DNA from 4 places in the Paenibacillus sp. FSL R5-0345 genome. Region 1 is predicted to be linked to each of the others. Evidence: riboswitches for the same ligand, from Rfam matches in the RefSeq annotation. Region 1 holds a riboswitch; each other region holds the start of a gene.
What was found. Region 1 has a riboswitch for cobalamin ahead of R50345_RS02260 (anaerobic ribonucleoside triphosphate reductase). Riboswitches for the same ligand answer to the same signal wherever they lie in the genome.
Positions count from the first base shown of each region.

Region 2: another riboswitch for cobalamin. It lies ahead of R50345_RS30090 (S-layer homology domain-containing protein); the one in region 1 lies ahead of R50345_RS02260 (anaerobic ribonucleoside triphosphate reductase).
Region 3: another riboswitch for cobalamin. It lies ahead of R50345_RS04250 (DUF4430 domain-containing protein); the one in region 1 lies ahead of R50345_RS02260 (anaerobic ribonucleoside triphosphate reductase).
Region 4: another riboswitch for cobalamin. It lies ahead of metE (5-methyltetrahydropteroyltriglutamate--homocysteine S-methyltransferase); the one in region 1 lies ahead of R50345_RS02260 (anaerobic ribonucleoside triphosphate reductase).

Region 1 is NZ_CP009281.1:504,596-508,480, forward strand. It holds gene nrdG (anaerobic ribonucleoside-triphosphate reductase activating protein) at 1-25, opposite strand, end outside; gene R50345_RS02260 (anaerobic ribonucleoside triphosphate reductase) at 22-2,007, opposite strand; cobalamin riboswitch at 2,225-2,458, opposite strand; gene R50345_RS02265 (MTH1187 family thiamine-binding protein) at 2,829-3,137, shown strand; tRNA gene R50345_RS02270 (tRNA-Thr) at 3,234-3,305, shown strand; gene R50345_RS30050 (hypothetical protein) at 3,586-3,885, shown strand, end outside.
Region 2 is NZ_CP009281.1:826,338-830,222, reverse strand. It holds gene R50345_RS30090 (S-layer homology domain-containing protein) at 1-1,552, opposite strand, end outside; cobalamin riboswitch at 1,718-1,918, opposite strand; gene R50345_RS03660 (hypothetical protein) at 2,010-2,588, opposite strand; gene R50345_RS03655 (cellulase family glycosylhydrolase) at 2,811-3,885, shown strand, end outside.
Region 3 is NZ_CP009281.1:967,613-971,497, forward strand. It holds gene R50345_RS04245 (GAP1-N2 domain-containing protein) at 1-1,048, shown strand, start outside; cobalamin riboswitch at 1,170-1,370, shown strand; gene R50345_RS04250 (DUF4430 domain-containing protein) at 1,547-3,885, shown strand, end outside.
Region 4 is NZ_CP009281.1:4,798,475-4,802,359, reverse strand. It holds gene R50345_RS21365 (DedA family protein) at 1-327, shown strand, start outside; gene R50345_RS21360 (undecaprenyl-diphosphate phosphatase) at 378-1,238, shown strand; cobalamin riboswitch at 1,431-1,636, shown strand; gene metE (5-methyltetrahydropteroyltriglutamate--homocysteine S-methyltransferase) at 1,768-3,885, shown strand, end outside.

The DNA.
Region 1 (3,885 bases):
CCGGGTAGTAACCGCAAATATTCATAGATGCTTAACGCGGTCTCTTACTTCAGCTTGCTTGGCGGCATTAAAGCGGGTCTGGTAGTCGCCGGTTAAATAACCTGTAACTCTACGCAAACGGCGGATATGAACATCCTTCTCATGCACGCCGCAGGAAGGACAGTTTGTCCCGATTACGCCTTCGTATCCGCAGCCGGAGCAGCGGTCAATCGGGTGGTTAATGCTGAAATAGCTGACCTGCTGTTCTAGTGCGTATTTAATGATTTTGATAAAGGCGGACGGATTACTGCGGGCATTGCCATTTAATTCGACATAAGAAATAGCCCCGGCGTTGCAGTATTCATGGAAAGGAGCTTCCAAGCTGATCTTCTGAGCAGCGCCTAGATCGTAGTATACAGGGATGTGGAAAGAGTTCGTATAATACTCACGGTCAGTTACACCCGGAATAGAACCCAGTACCTTGCGATCAATCTTGGTGAATTTGCCGGACAAGCCTTCGGCTGGTGTTGCGAACAAAGTGATGTTGAGATTCAGTTCCTCACTTTTAAGGTCGCAATACTCCCGCATATGACGCACGATAGCCACAGCCTTGGCATGGATTTCCATATCCTCGCCATGGTGCTTGCCATACATGGCTTTCATGCATTCCGCCATACCGATGAAGCCAAGCGAAAGACTGCCATGCTTCAGCAGTTCGCCTACAGAGTCTTCAGGAGCGAGATTTTCGCCGCCTTCCCAGACGCCTTCTCGCATCATGAAATCGGACGCTTTAGCTTTTTGCGCGGCTTGGATGTTGAAACGATGAAGAAGTCCTTCCAGCGCAATATCCATATAATGATTTAGATCTTCATAGAAGCCAGCTTCGTCTGCGACGGTACGTCGGCCCGTTACTGTGCCGTGTGCCAGACCGAGTCGAACCAGATTCAGTGTATTAAAGGAAAGGTTGCCCTTTCCGGAGCAATGATTACGCCCAAAACGGTCACCGAGCACGCGGGTGCGGCAGCCCATTGTAGCAAATTCCGTATCAGGATCACTTGGATCATAATACTGCAAGTTGAGCGGAGCGTCCAGATTAGCGAAGTTCGGATATAGTCTGCGTGCAGAACATTCCGCTGCTTTTAGGAACAATTCATAGTTCGGATCACCTTGCTGTTGATTGACGCCTTGCTTGCATTTGAAGATTTGAATCGGGAACACAGGTGTCTCTCCGCTGCCAAGTCCGTTCATCGTTGCTGTTAGCAGGGAGCTGATCACAAGCTGACCTTCTGGTGAAGTACAAGTCCCGTAGTTAATGCTGGTAAACGGAATTTGCCCACCGGATCGGCTGGACATGGTATTCAGATTATGTACCATACTTTCAGCCGCTTGCAGGGTTTCAATTTCGGTTTCCTTTAGTGCAAAACGGAACGCTTTTGGATATAACTCCGCCAGATCGGTCCGGCTCATCGTAATCTCGCCCAAAGATTCATCAGCTTGTCCTTCTTCAAAATAATCCAGACCCTTGCGGAATAGCTTAGCGAAGGATTTGGTTACATAAGGGGCTAGATCATAGTCGAGCTTATTAGCGGATACACCGCCATATTGAGCATTTTGCTGGGATTGAAAAATGATTGCTACCAGTGACATAGCCGTCATTATGGAGTTTGGAGGACGAACACTGCCGTTGCCGGTGTTGAAGCCTTCGCGGAGAAGTTTATCAAACGGGATAAAAATACAGTTCGTCGTTCCGATCGCGTATTGATCCAGATCATGCACATAGACGACATTGTCATCAATGGCCTGCACTAGCTGCGGTGGCATCGTAAAGTTGCGGGCATACCATTTTGAATATTCACTGCCGAACTTGCTCATTTTACCGGAGAAACTCTCTCCGTTCAAATTGGCATTCTCGCGCAGTAAGTCCAAATCCCGACTGTCGATAATATCGCGCCCTAAATCAATGAGCTCTTCTAAAAGAACTTCTTGTGCATTTGTTGTACCGTTAAATTGTCTCTCCAACAACGTCATTGTATAGCTCTCCTCTCAGTCTATCGTCCTATCATTAAGAAGCCCGACCGCATAAGCGGCCGTATATTCATTCTGATCTCATAAAAAAAGCATCCCCTAGCGAGGATGGCAGAAAATGCCCGATGCGTTATGTAAATATCCACACGGATATTTGCGGTGGTCTCTCAGAAGATGACCGCATGCGGACACCGTTCCTGTTCCTCGCAGGCACTCATAGTTGGTGTCGTCGAAACAGGCAGGTCTCCTGGCTTCCGCAGGATCTCTCAGCGCCTTCCCAAGGGGTTCGTAACCCTCAGTGGCTTCTGCTGGGAGATCTGTCCGTCTTAAGCTTCTAAAAGCTTGTGAAGGACATCCGGTTACAGTGGCGGGACCGCAGCGGAATCTCACCGCACTTCCCTATTAAGCTCTAATTCAAATAAAGGATCAAAGCGCCTGTCTCCACTATATTTTGTTGTGATTAGATAAAAATAACCCAAGATGTTGTGTTTGTAAACAGTTTTTTAGAAAACCCAAGCGGGGAGCGGCTTCTTTAAAAGTACTCCACAAATGATCCACAGGCTGTCCATAAGTAATCCACAATTGATCCACAGGCAGATGGAAAATGATTCATAAATTGTCCGAAAAGATGCCACAAATAGTCCATAAATGTAGTGCAGACGACCCTAGAATTCATGTAAGAGAAAGTACTCGTGGCGAAAGCTGTATTTCGGAGTACTTGGGGGGAAAGAAGGGGCATAATAATGCGGGCATCATTTGTGGGAGAGCGGTGGAGTTGTTACAATAGATGGAGACACACTTTAAAATTCGAAGGAGGTATTCCCATGCCTATTGCTGAAGTAACCGTTATTCCGATTGGAACAGGCAGTACCAGCCTTAGCAGTTATGTTGCGGATATGCAGCGAGTGCTGCAGACGGTAGAAGGAATTACTTATGAGCTTACATCGATGGGTACAATCATTGAAGGACCTCTCCAACGTATATTTGCAGCGGTGGAAGCATTGCATGAGTCTCCTTTTGCCGCAGGTGCAGAACGTGTCTCTACCTCGCTTAAAATAGACGACCGCCGCGATAAGCCCTCCACTAGCCGCGGAAAGCTGGAGTCTGTGGAGCGTAAGCTACAGGTGGAGTAGCAGCAGTCTAGGAGAGTAGAAAACAGGGAGAAATAGACTTGCGTTTCTAGCTGAAAGTTGTATAATGTTTTTTGTTTGACAGAAAATTAGCTATAAGCTGGTGTAGCTCAGGGGTAGAGCAACGCACTCGTAATGCGTAGGCCGGGGGTTCAATTCCCTTCACCAGCATATTTTCCGCTATATCAACGTTGTCAGCGTTAAATGTTGTTTTCCGGACGTTAATTCGTCGGTGCGTACCTGCTGATATACGGTTAAATATGAAGCCTCCTACGGAAAACTGTGGGAGGCTTTGTTATGTACATTTAATCACTCTACCTAATCATAATCACGGAAGCACTACGCTGACACCAGCGGGCGGTCGTACGTACGGAGTCTCTTAATATATCTTTCATAATGTAGAACTGTTGGGTATAATTGGAATAATTCTATCCTTAGGAGGTTCATACGTATGAAGAAGAAAATAGTAGGGATTGCAGCTGCAGCGCTGTTGCTCGGAGGATCAATAGGATTTGCAGCAAGCTCGTCAATAATTGGCGCTAAAGTTACCGGACTGTATACGATAAAGCAAGACGGAAAGAAGATTGCGGACGCAGCTATTATAAACGGATCAGCTTACGTACCCGTGCGCACGATATCCGAAGCGACTGGAACGGACCTGACAGTAGAAGGGAAGACAATAATACTGGAGAGTAAAGTAACGGACAAGCCCGCGGCAATATCTGAGACTGACACAACGGCTGCAGATCGG
Region 2 (3,885 bases), 320 kb from region 1:
CATTGTTATAATAAAGATTGTAATAGCCACTTGGAACCTCGTAATTGGCCCGTGCCAGAGAAAGAATCGACCATTCCCCGCTGCCTGTTCCAAATGACGGATTCTTTACAGTGTTTAGGATATAGGCAAGGTTTTTATTTAATTGTTGTTTTGCTACAACGGTAGTAGGCTGTTCTAATTGAACATCCGTCATGTCATAGAGACGTTTGCTATTATTAATCAGACGATCATAGGATACGAGTGCATATGTACCTTGATCCGTAGCCATAGCGTCTACTTTACCGGTGAGAATATGCTTGAATCCACCATCCGGCCCAGAGAAGCTAAGTAAAGCATCTATAAGTGAATTTCCTTCTTTAATAAACCTAGGGTCACTGTGCGGATCTACACCTACGCCAGTTAAGGCAACAACAACCTGTGCGATGCTCTCACTGCTTGTGCTTCCCCAGCTTGTGAATCCGCCTTGATTATTTTGTACACTCGATAACCATGCAATCGCCCGATCCACGGCAGCTTTTACATTAGGATCCTTTGCGTAATAAGGTGCAAGTGCTTGCATCGCCATCCCGGTCATATCGACGTCGGCTTTGGTTACACCTAATGCCCAGCCTCCAGCATCTGCTGCACCTTTTTTAACTTCTCTATCCAAGATGTACTGAACCAGGTTTTCTCTTGTGCTTTGATAGATTACTCCCTTCTCATCAGGATCAGGGAATAATACTGGAATTTCGTAGTTATAACTATCTAGTGCAATCAGAGCAAATATGGGACCGTTGTTCCCTTGCTTCTGAATATATTGATAATCAGCGAGTGCATTTCTTAGGTCATGACCTGCAACATTCGTGATATCTTTTCCGATAGAGGTAAGGCCTAGAATCGCTCTGGAATTCTCTGTGCTTTTGTTAGCGTCGAGTTTTCCATCCTCTTTGATCATCGAACTTATTTTCGTAACTACATTGTTGTAATAGAGATTGTAATAACCGTTAGGTACTTTGTAGTTCGCACGTGCTAGAGAAAGAATCGACCATTCTCCGCTGCCTGTTCCAAATGACGGATTCTTTACGGTGTTAACGATGTAGGCCAAGCTTTTATCTAACTGTTCTTTGGCAGTGATTTTATAAGTAACCTGATAGGTTACATTATCTGCTTTGTTTCCTGCGCCATCCACAGCCGTTACTGCGATTACGTTACTACCCGGGTTAAGAGATGCTTTGTACTCACCATTAGTAGCTGACAGAACGACTTGGTTCAGCTTTACTACTGGAATAATGTCTTTGTAGACATTGTCTGTAACCACTACTTTGAAGCTTACATCTTTACTGGATACTTCCTGTTTATCTTGTATACCTTCTATCAAAATCGTAGGCTTCTCTGTATCTGGCTCTTGTACTAACGCATTAATCTGCTCTACTAGAGCTTGATCAACCTCTGTTGTTACAACTGCACTATCGGCAATTGCTTCATTCGCATGAGCCGGGATTACGCTTGTAGAGAACGTCGTGATAAATACAGCTACAATGAGTAACCAAGCTAAAAACTTATTATTCTTCATGTTTCCATAACCCTTCCCTTCTTTTCCTATGATAAAAAACAGAATAAACTTTTTTAGCACTACAAAAAAACCACTCAACATAACGTCAAGAGGTTTAAGATAGTGAACCGCAACAATAGCAGGCATATACTATATCAAACACCTCTCTATCGCTCGTAGAGTTTAACGGTGTATCAGAAACAGGCTGATATTCTGGCTCAAGTATCATCACCCTTGCTACCTTCCCAGTTTCCCAGTGGTACCTTGCAAGGACTCCTCTTTCACAGCGGCGGGACCGCGCGGGATTCACACCCGCTTTCCATTTAACCAATCTATGATTGTATTTCCGAAACATTCATAATTGGCACCTATTGCTAATATTAATTTTTCCATGCTTCATCATATCTAATATAGATGCTTTTGTCATGCAATATTTGTTTTTTGTATAACAAGTAGTTGGAGATAAATCTATTGAATATCAAACCATTTCAACCACAATATACTCTTTTTCTCTCAGCTCAAAACCATCCTCCAGTGACAAAGAGGCCAAATCAAAGATTCGGTCATACTTTTTATTACGTGGGTGCCCTTCCTCCTCTGCCCAGCAAGTATAAAGCTCAAACACGGTGCCAGCTACTCCGATATCTGTCATAAGTTTAAATAACTCCAGGCAACACTTGAGTGAGGCGTTATACGAACCCGGTAGAGTATTCTTTAGCTCAGGGGATACAGAGAAGCTACCCCAATTAGGTGAAATCCGATACACAAACGGACTCCGAAAATGCTTGCGAATCTCATCGTTCCAATACCCAAGTTCCTCTATAAAAATACCCGCTGCATCTTCTTCCGAGTCATATACAAGACAGTCCTCATCTCTTAAATGAGATAGATCTGCAATGTCATCCAAAGGAATTATGCCTTGCAGGCGCAGAGCCTCTCTTTGTTTCTTATACTCTGGTGAATTTTTCACTTCATCATATGTCTTTGCTGACAGTACACTGCCTCTTTCTCCTAACGGAAGCTCTGTAGCCGAGCCTATGTAATGAAATCTGCTCACTGGTTATTCCTCCATCACTCTTGGGATCAATTCAAATCACTAATTTCCATATGAATTTACCACAAATTAGTAAGGTACTCACTACAAATGTTCTATGTTAGGGTATTTGGTAAGCGTTTACAACAAAAAAATGGAGGTGCCAGTGTTCATCTACGTACCAAAGTGCTTGAGGAAAGGTCAGGTTTAAGCATCCTCAAAAATGATCTTACAAAGGAGAATTCAATGACTACTCGAATCCAGAAATCCTTCTTATCATTGACCCTTGTTACCGCTCTTCTGCTCTCTTTGTTCTCATCCATTGCCGCCGCTGCTACCAAGGACGAGCAACAAGCTAAAGCAGCACCAAAGAGTAAAATCCAATCCTATGTAGACGATATGCAGCCCGGATGGAACCTTGGCAATACTCTAGATGCTACAGGTGAGGATGAAACCTCCTGGGGAAATCCGCGTGTGACCCAAGAACTGATTAAGAAAATCGCCGCACAAGGCTACAAAAGTATCCGGATTCCTATCACTTGGGATTCACACATAGGTGAAGCACCGAACTACACCATTGAAAAAGCTTATCTCGACCGTGTCGAAGAAGTGGTCGGCTGGGCGCTGGACGCCAAGCTTTATGTAATGATTAACGTCCATCACGACTCCTGGTTATGGGTAAGTCATATGGAAGAGAAGCATGATGAAACGCTCGCGCGTTATAACGCAGCATGGACTCAAATTGCGGACCGCTTCAAGGATAAATCCGATAAGCTGATGTTCGAAAGCATCAATGAACCCCGCTTCACAGATGGCGGAAGCACCGATGAAGCGAAGATGGAGCAAATGCTTACAGAACTCAACACTTCCTTCCATCAGATCGTTCGGAACTCCGGTGGAAAGAATGATGTACGTCCGCTAGTTCTACCTTCATTAGAGACTTCTCCTACGCAGCCTAGAATGGATCAGCTCTACAAAACGATTACAGCTCTCAACGATCCGAATATAATTGCTACCGTTCACTTCTATGGCTTCTGGCCGTTCAGTGTGAATATCGCCGGCTATACCACGTTTGAAAAAGATACAAAAAACGATATCACCCAAACTTTTGATAACGTTTACAACACATTCGTAGCTAAAGGAATTCCGGTTATCGTTGGTGAGTTTGGACTACTGGGCTTCGATAAAGATACAGGTGTGATTGAACAAGGCGAGAAGCTGAAATTCTTCGAGTACCTTACCTATTATTTAAAAGAAAAGAAAATGACCTCTATGCTCTGGGATAATGGGCAGCATTTCAACCGCAAAACTTATAAGTGGT
Region 3 (3,885 bases), 460 kb from region 1:
TGAACGTCTTCCACTAGCTTTCTACTACACGAGTCAACGCGAGGGTGGTCCGCTGGATTATGACGCATTGCTGGAGTTAGTTAAGCATAAAGCTGGTAACGACAAGGATGTGATCTATCGATTCTTTGCATGGTCTCAAGGAAATTCTTTATTTACGATATCGAATAAAAAACTTCACCCGGGATACCGCCGGGCGATTCTGAAGTATTTCCAGAGCAGTGACCGCGAGGCATTCAAGAATCGTGAATTTCGTAAAAGCTATGTCGCTACAGCTCGGCCTGCTCTACAAAATGTCTACAATGAGGCTCGCTCCCAGCTGGCTTCCCCGCTGGCGCGCTGGATCAGCCGCAGCCGATTTCGACTCCTGATCTCCGGTTCCATCACAGGCATTCTGGTGATTATCGCAATTATCGTGTTCAGTATGCTGCGTCCGGAAGATCGGAAGACGGCCCTGCCTGGGACAACCCCTGCACCGACACCTGTTCAGAGTGCAGGCAGTATGCTTCCTCCGGCTTCCGTATACCTGAAGGATCTAGGTACCGAAGGAGATAAAGGAAGCAGTGTATTGGTGTTCACGTTTGCCAACGCGGATGATTGTGTGCAATTTAATCCGACGGAGATTAGTTTAATGACTTCATCCGATGTAGTGGATAAGAGCTTTAAGGTTGCTGCTAGCACTGGGACTTGTTCAGTGCCGTCAACGGATGGAGACTTATCTGGCGATACGAACGCCGCTGATACGACTGCGGGGACGGCGGAAGGCGTAGATGCTACTAATACTGCAGACGAGGCCTCTCCATCTCCTACACCTTCCTCTGATGCAGAGGGCAGCACAGTTGTGCCGTCCGCGACAGCTATTACAGAAGGTGAGCAACCTTCCTATCAGGTGGAGGTTACTATGGAGCCGGGTGCGACAATCGTCGAGCATAGCATGATCAAGGCTGGTAGATTTACGTTGATCGTAGATCCCGCTCCAAAGGATACAACGGGTGTTAACTCAAGTGCTGAACCTTCAGCGACTGCAAGTCCGGAAGGAACAGCCGAATAAAGTAATTTCTGATCAGCAGGACGATACCGAAAGGTTTGGTTCTGCTGTTCTTTTTTTGTTGCTCATACAAAGCTTTTCTATAGACATGCTGTGTATTAATAGATATGATTATGAAAATAAGATAATACATATTGGAAAAGGTGCAGACTCCCCTAAATCAGAGTCTGCTTAAAAGGGAAGTCCGGTGTAAAATTCCGGCGCGGTCCCGCCACTGTAAATGCGGAGCGTCTCTTCTATGAACCACTGTCAGCAGTTAGGACGGGAAGGTGAAGAGCGGCAATGAAGCATTAGCCAGGAGACCTGCCTTTTTCGTGAGCGTTTCTATTCTTCGTGGGGTAAGAATGTGGAACATATACAGATAGACTGTGTGGTCGTAGAGGTTCACGCGCCCCAGCCTCGATTTGTTATCTTCCCGGGCCGCCCTTCATAGGGGCGGTCTTTATGTTGTGCGCTCTTATTTTGTGTAGTATCCATTCCTTTAAAGAAAGAGGCTGAACAATGAAGAAAATATTCTCCTCCAGGTTTTTTGTACTTGGACTGGCCGTATTCATGGTCATATCGATTCTTGGAACATCTCTTGCTCCGGCAGGAACCATCTTTGCGGAGGCGGGCGTTAGCTCCGGGCAGGAAGCATCTGGCGATTCTGCTGCTAATGTAGAACGGATTAATGTTGCGGATGCGACCTATACGGCTGCGGAATTTATTTTAAAGGGTGGCGTGCAGTCGGATTGGCAAGCGATTGGACTGGCTCAAGCGGGATACAAGCTGCCAGTAAGTTATCGAGCAGCTCTTGAGAAAAAGGTGAAAGATGCAGAGGGGAATTTCGCGAGCGTAACGGATTACGCGAGAATCGTACTCGCAGTAAGAGCAATAGGAGCCGATCCTACCAGCTTTGCTGGAAGCGGAACAAGTCCTGGCTATAACTTAATAGAGAAGATCTATAATCATGACAAAATCAGTGGACAGACGCTTAATAATCCGGTTTATGCTTTGCTCGCACTGGACTCAGGGAAATATAATATTCCTAAAGATGCTAAATGGACAACGGATAAGCTTCTTGCTGAGATTCTTTCCAAGCAAAATCAAGACGGTGGCTTTGCCTTAACTACAGGCGCCAGTGAGCCCGATATGACAGCAATAGCTTTGACCGCTCTATCGGCACATAAGAGTAATCCGGAAGCTTACACAGCAGGACTACAAGCCGTATCTTGGTTATCCAAAGCTCAGGATAGCCATGGAGGTTACGGAGATAGTGCTGAAAGTGCAGCACAAGCTATTCTAGGTCTCACATCCTTTGGTGTAGATCCAAGTGGGTTAGAATATACCAAGAATAAAGTGAGTTTGATCGGTAATCTACTGAGCTACCGTCTCGCTGACGGCAGCTTCGCTCATAGCCGTGGCGGAAGCAGCAATATTCTGGCTACAGAACAGGGCCTTCAGGCGCTTGTAGCTTACAATCTACTCCATAAAGGCAGCAACAGTAAACTGTACGATTTTTCTAAGTCATCCGTTCAGAATGCACTTATCTATGCACCGATTACTGTAGAGGGTCCTGAGAGTACTTTAGCACAGGGATATGGATATGCTGGCAACGTATTAGGTGCACTAGAAAAGCTGGCTCTTCAGACGAAATTGCCAATCACGAATCCTTCCGGTGCTTATGTCACTGGAATTGGAAGTATTCTGGCTGGAACCTATGGCGGTTACGATGGTTGGATGTATGTTGTATCCCGTAATGGTCAATGGATTAATCCAGATGTTGGAATGAACGATTTTGTGCTTAAAGATTCAGATCAGGTTCTGGTCTATTATGCCGGAGATGATACTAAACTTGTTGATTCGGTAACGGTGTCCAAGCCAAGCCTCAAAGAGGGCGATTCTTTTACTGTAATAGTGACTAGTAAGACATGGAAATGGGACGCTGTAACGAATACGTCCTCTCCGGTAATCGCCAAAGCTTCTGGCGTTCAGGTCCAAATTGGAAATCGCATCGTAACAACGAACGCAAAAGGTGAAGCGTTATTCTCAGGGAATGTTCCAGCAGGTGACTACAAGCTGACTGTAACAGGCTATCGTGAAGGAAAAGCACCATCGATTGCTAAATATACTCAAGATCTAAAGGTGATTCCAAAGAATGTAACGGCTTCACTTACCGTTGAAGGTCCGCAAGGGCTGATCGGTGAGGGGACTTTAAAGGCTTCCAATGCGCTTGAAGCACTGCAGCAATTGGGGGCGTCTAAGGATTTTAAAGTAGATATCACGAAATCGTCGTATGGTAATTTTGTATCTGGCATTCATGGCATTACGCAAGGTCTTTATGACGGTTGGTGGAGCTTCGTTGTATGGCGCAGCGGAGAATGGATCTATCCTAGTGTGGGCATGGACAGCTTTGAATTACAGGAATCCGACCGTGTTCTTGTCTATTATGCCGGAGAAACCACACAGGTTGTTGATACTGCTGTTGTATCTCCTGCACAGCCGAAGCCGGGTGAAGCTTTCACAGTAACAGTTTCTCAGAAAAAATGGGTGTGGAATAAGGATACCTTTACTTCCGATCCAGTGACTTCTCCAGCCGCTGGCGTGCAGGTCTTGATCGGTGATCAGAAGGCGACCACAAATGCCAAGGGTGTAGCTGCATTTGACCAAGGTCTACCAGAGAATACCTATACGATCATTGTTACCGGATATGCTAAAAATAGTGTGCCTAGTGTGGCTCGTTATACTCAGTCACTAAACATGGCTTCAGGTGTTGTTACTCCCGCTAAAGCTACGGCCACCCTGTCAGTCATTGGGGATAGCAAGAAGGGAACGATCCTTAACAATACTACAGTAGCTCT
Region 4 (3,885 bases), 2.5 Mb from region 1:
AAGGCTGATGCTTGGTTTGATAAATATGGCTATTGGACCGTATTATTTTGTCGGATGGTTCCACTAGTACGTAGTTTGATTTCGATTCCGGCAGGGATGTCCGGTATGAAATTTGGCGTATTTATGATCTTCACAACGATTGGTACACTGGGCTGGAATCTACTGCTAGTGCTTATTGGCGCAGCATTGGGTGAAAACTGGGAAGACATTGCCATGTATATGGATATGTACTCCAACGTAGTGTACGTACTTATTGCTGGGGGATTAGCGGTTTTGGGGTATTTGTACTTCCGCAAGCGTAGCCGGAAAATGAACACCGAAGGTTGAGCGAAGAAGGACTTATAGATAAAAGTTATGATTAAAAAGGAGGAGAACAAATGGAGCTATTATCGATTATTAAAGCTATTATTTTGGGGATTGTTGAAGGATTGACCGAGTTTGCTCCGGTATCCTCCACAGGTCATATGATTATTGTTGATGATATGTGGTTAAAATCGACAGAGTTATTTGGGCAATATACGGCCAATACTTTCAAAGTGGTTATACAACTGGGGTCAATCTTAGCAGTTGTTGTTATTTTTAGAAATAGGTTCATTGAACTGTTGGGCTTAAAGCATTTCAGTCGTAAACAGTTGGACCCTGTAACTGAGGAACAACCACCGCTCGAAAAGGGTGGACATCTTAAGCTTACACAGGTACTTGTAGGTTTAGTTCCGGCAGGTGTGCTGGGCGTTCTGTTTAATGATTATATTGATGAGCATTTATTCTCTACATCTACCGTGTTAATCGGTCTAGTAGTTGGTGCGGTGTTAATGATTATTGCGGATCTATTTGGACCCAAGAAGATCCAAACAGAGAGTGTCGATCAGATTACATATAAGCAGGCACTAGGTGTTGGTCTTGTCCAATGCTTCTCGTTATGGCCAGGATTTTCACGTTCCGGGTCGACGATTTCCGGTGGTGTCCTTCTTGGTATGAGTCATCGTGCTGCTGCTGATTTCACATTTATTATGGCTGTTCCAATCATGGCAGGGGCCAGTCTCCTCTCACTGATGAAGAATTGGCAATATTTCACCATCGATGCCCTGCCGTTCTTCATTGCAGGCTTTATCAGTGCTTTTGTATTTGCGCTGTTATCGATGCGATTCTTCCTGAAATTGATCAACCGGATTAAGCTTTTACCATTTGCTATATACCGGATAATACTTGCCGCTGTAGTATATTTCGTGTTTTTCTAAATCCGTTATAAGGAATCGATATAACAGAAGCCCCCGTCATCTATTGCAGATGACGGGGGCTTTCACGTATGATGACATCAGATTAAGACACTCAGTTTATTAATTATAAGGATAAAGTAAAAGTTCACTTTACCCTTATATCTCTCGCATAAACGCTTACCGTCCATAAAAGGACGCCGAAGGCGTTTTAGCTTGATAATATCGGAGACAGGTGCTTGCCGGGAATTAGTAATTCGGTAGGCTTAATAGGGAAATTCGGTTCGAAGCCGATGCGGTCCCGCCACTGTAACGGAAGAGTCCATAGCAATATACGTCACTGGCAATTTACTACTGCTGGGAAGACTGCTAAGGATGCTGACACCGCTAGCCAGGAGACCTGCCTGTTTCAACAGCACTGCTTCACCTACGGAGGATAGGAAGGTGTTAGACGTGAACCATAGGTATATTATGGGCGTCTTTCCCTTTGACTTTTTTAGGGAAGGGCGCTCTTTTTAATAGGGATGTTATGGTTTCAAGCCAAAATAAGAAGATGGAGAAGGGGAGCTGTAAAGTGACGAACAAAGTAAAAGTAAGTAATCTTGGCTATCCAAGAATCGGAAAAAACCGCGAGTGGAAGAAAACGTTGGAAGCCTTCTGGGCAGGTAAAATAAATGAGGAAGAGTTCCGTACTGAAATGGCAGGCATTCAACTTCAGCATTTGAAGACTCAGCAGGAGGCAGGCATTGAGTTAATTCCGGTAAATGATTTTACATTCTACGATCATGTGTTGGATACGGCTGTAATGTTCGGGATCGTACCTCCGCGTTATGCGTATGATGGTGGCGACATTGGGCTTGATCTTTATTTTGCGATGGCTAGAGGGAACGCTGAGGCTACCGCCTGCGAGATGACGAAATGGTTCAACACGAACTATCACTATATCGTTCCAGAGATCGGTGCACAAACGCCGCGCCTGACGGAGAATAAACCACTGGAAGCATACCGTTTCGCCAAGTCTCAAGCGGGTATTGAGGGGAAACCTGTGGTTTTAGGCCTTTATACCTTCCTTAAGCTGTCAAAAGGTTTTGCATCTGCGGATATTGCGAAGATTGCCGCTCGGTTTCTTCCGGTTTACGTTCAGCTATTGCAGGAACTGAAGCAAGAAGGAGTAAGCTGGGTACAAATCGATGAACCAGCGATTGTTACAGGAATAAATGAATCAGAACTATCATTACTTAACTCGATTTACACAGAAATTGCTGAATCCGTGCCTGGATTAAATATTATTCTGCAGACTTACTTTGAAGCTGCTGAACCATTGGAGGCATTGTTCAAGCTTCCGGTACAAGGTTTAGGTCTTGATTTTGTCCATGATGGCGGAACGAATCTGGCATCGATTGAGCGCCTTGGCTGGCCTGAGGATAAGTGGCTGGGAGCGGGTATTATTGACGGACGCAACATCTGGCGCTCGGATCTGGATGCTAAGCTGCAGCTAATCGAGAAGCTGAGTGTACATGTACCACTTGATCGTCTTATTCTACAACCTTCTTGCAGCTTGCTGCATGTTCCGGTTACTGTTCAGGGTGAGGTGAAGCTGAAGGCAACCGTCAAGGCTGCATTAGCCTTTGCTGATGAGAAGCTTAAAGAGCTTGGCCTGCTTGCTGCAGCCTTAGAGGGTACTGGAGAAGCTACTGCTGCGCTGACAGTCAGCCGCGAAGCTCTTGCAGCCTTCCGTGCACTTCCCGAACGCGGCCGTAAGGATGTAGCAGAGCAAGTTCTCGGACTTGCAGATTTACCAGACCAACGCAGTCTGCCTTTTGCAGAGCGCCTTAAGGTGCAACAGGAGAAATGGCAGCTACCACTTCTGCCAACGACAACGATCGGAAGCTTTCCACAGACCGTAGAAGTGCGCCAGGCAAGGTTGAAATGGCGTAAAGGTGTATGGAATCAGGAGCGGTATGACGGGTTCGTTCGTGAGCAGATTGCAGATGCAATCACCTTCCAAGAAAAGCTGGGTCTGGATGTACTCGTGCACGGTGAGTTCGAAAGAACCGATATGGTGGAGTTTTTCGGGGAGAAGCTGGACGGGTACTTATTTACCAGTAATGGCTGGGTTCAATCCTACGGATCCCGCTGCGTTAAGCCACCGGTTATTTATGCGGATATAGCTTTTATTGAGCCAATGACTGTTAAAGAAAGTGTCTATGCTCAGTCTTTAACTTCCCTTCCTGTTAAAGGCATGTTGACAGGTCCGGTCACGATTCTCAATTGGTCTTTCGTACGTGATGATCTTAGTCGGGAAGAAGTAGCCAATCAAATTGCCTTAGCACTCCGCCATGAAGTGAAAGCTTTGGAGGATACAGGCATAGAGATGATTCAAGTAGATGAACCCGCTATCCGTGAAGGACTTCCTTTGAAAGCTGAAGATCGTGAGGGATACTTAAATTGGGCGGTGAAGTCGTTCCGTATCGCGACAAATCATGTGAAGGCTACAACGCAAATTCATACTCATATGTGCTATAGCGAATTCAATGACATGATTGATTCCATTTCAGCAATGGATGCGGACGTCATCTCTATTGAGACTTCCCGTAGCCATGGGGAACTGATCGTCAGCTTTGAGGAGCAGGAATATGATAAAGGAATCGGTCTTGGTGTGTATGACATC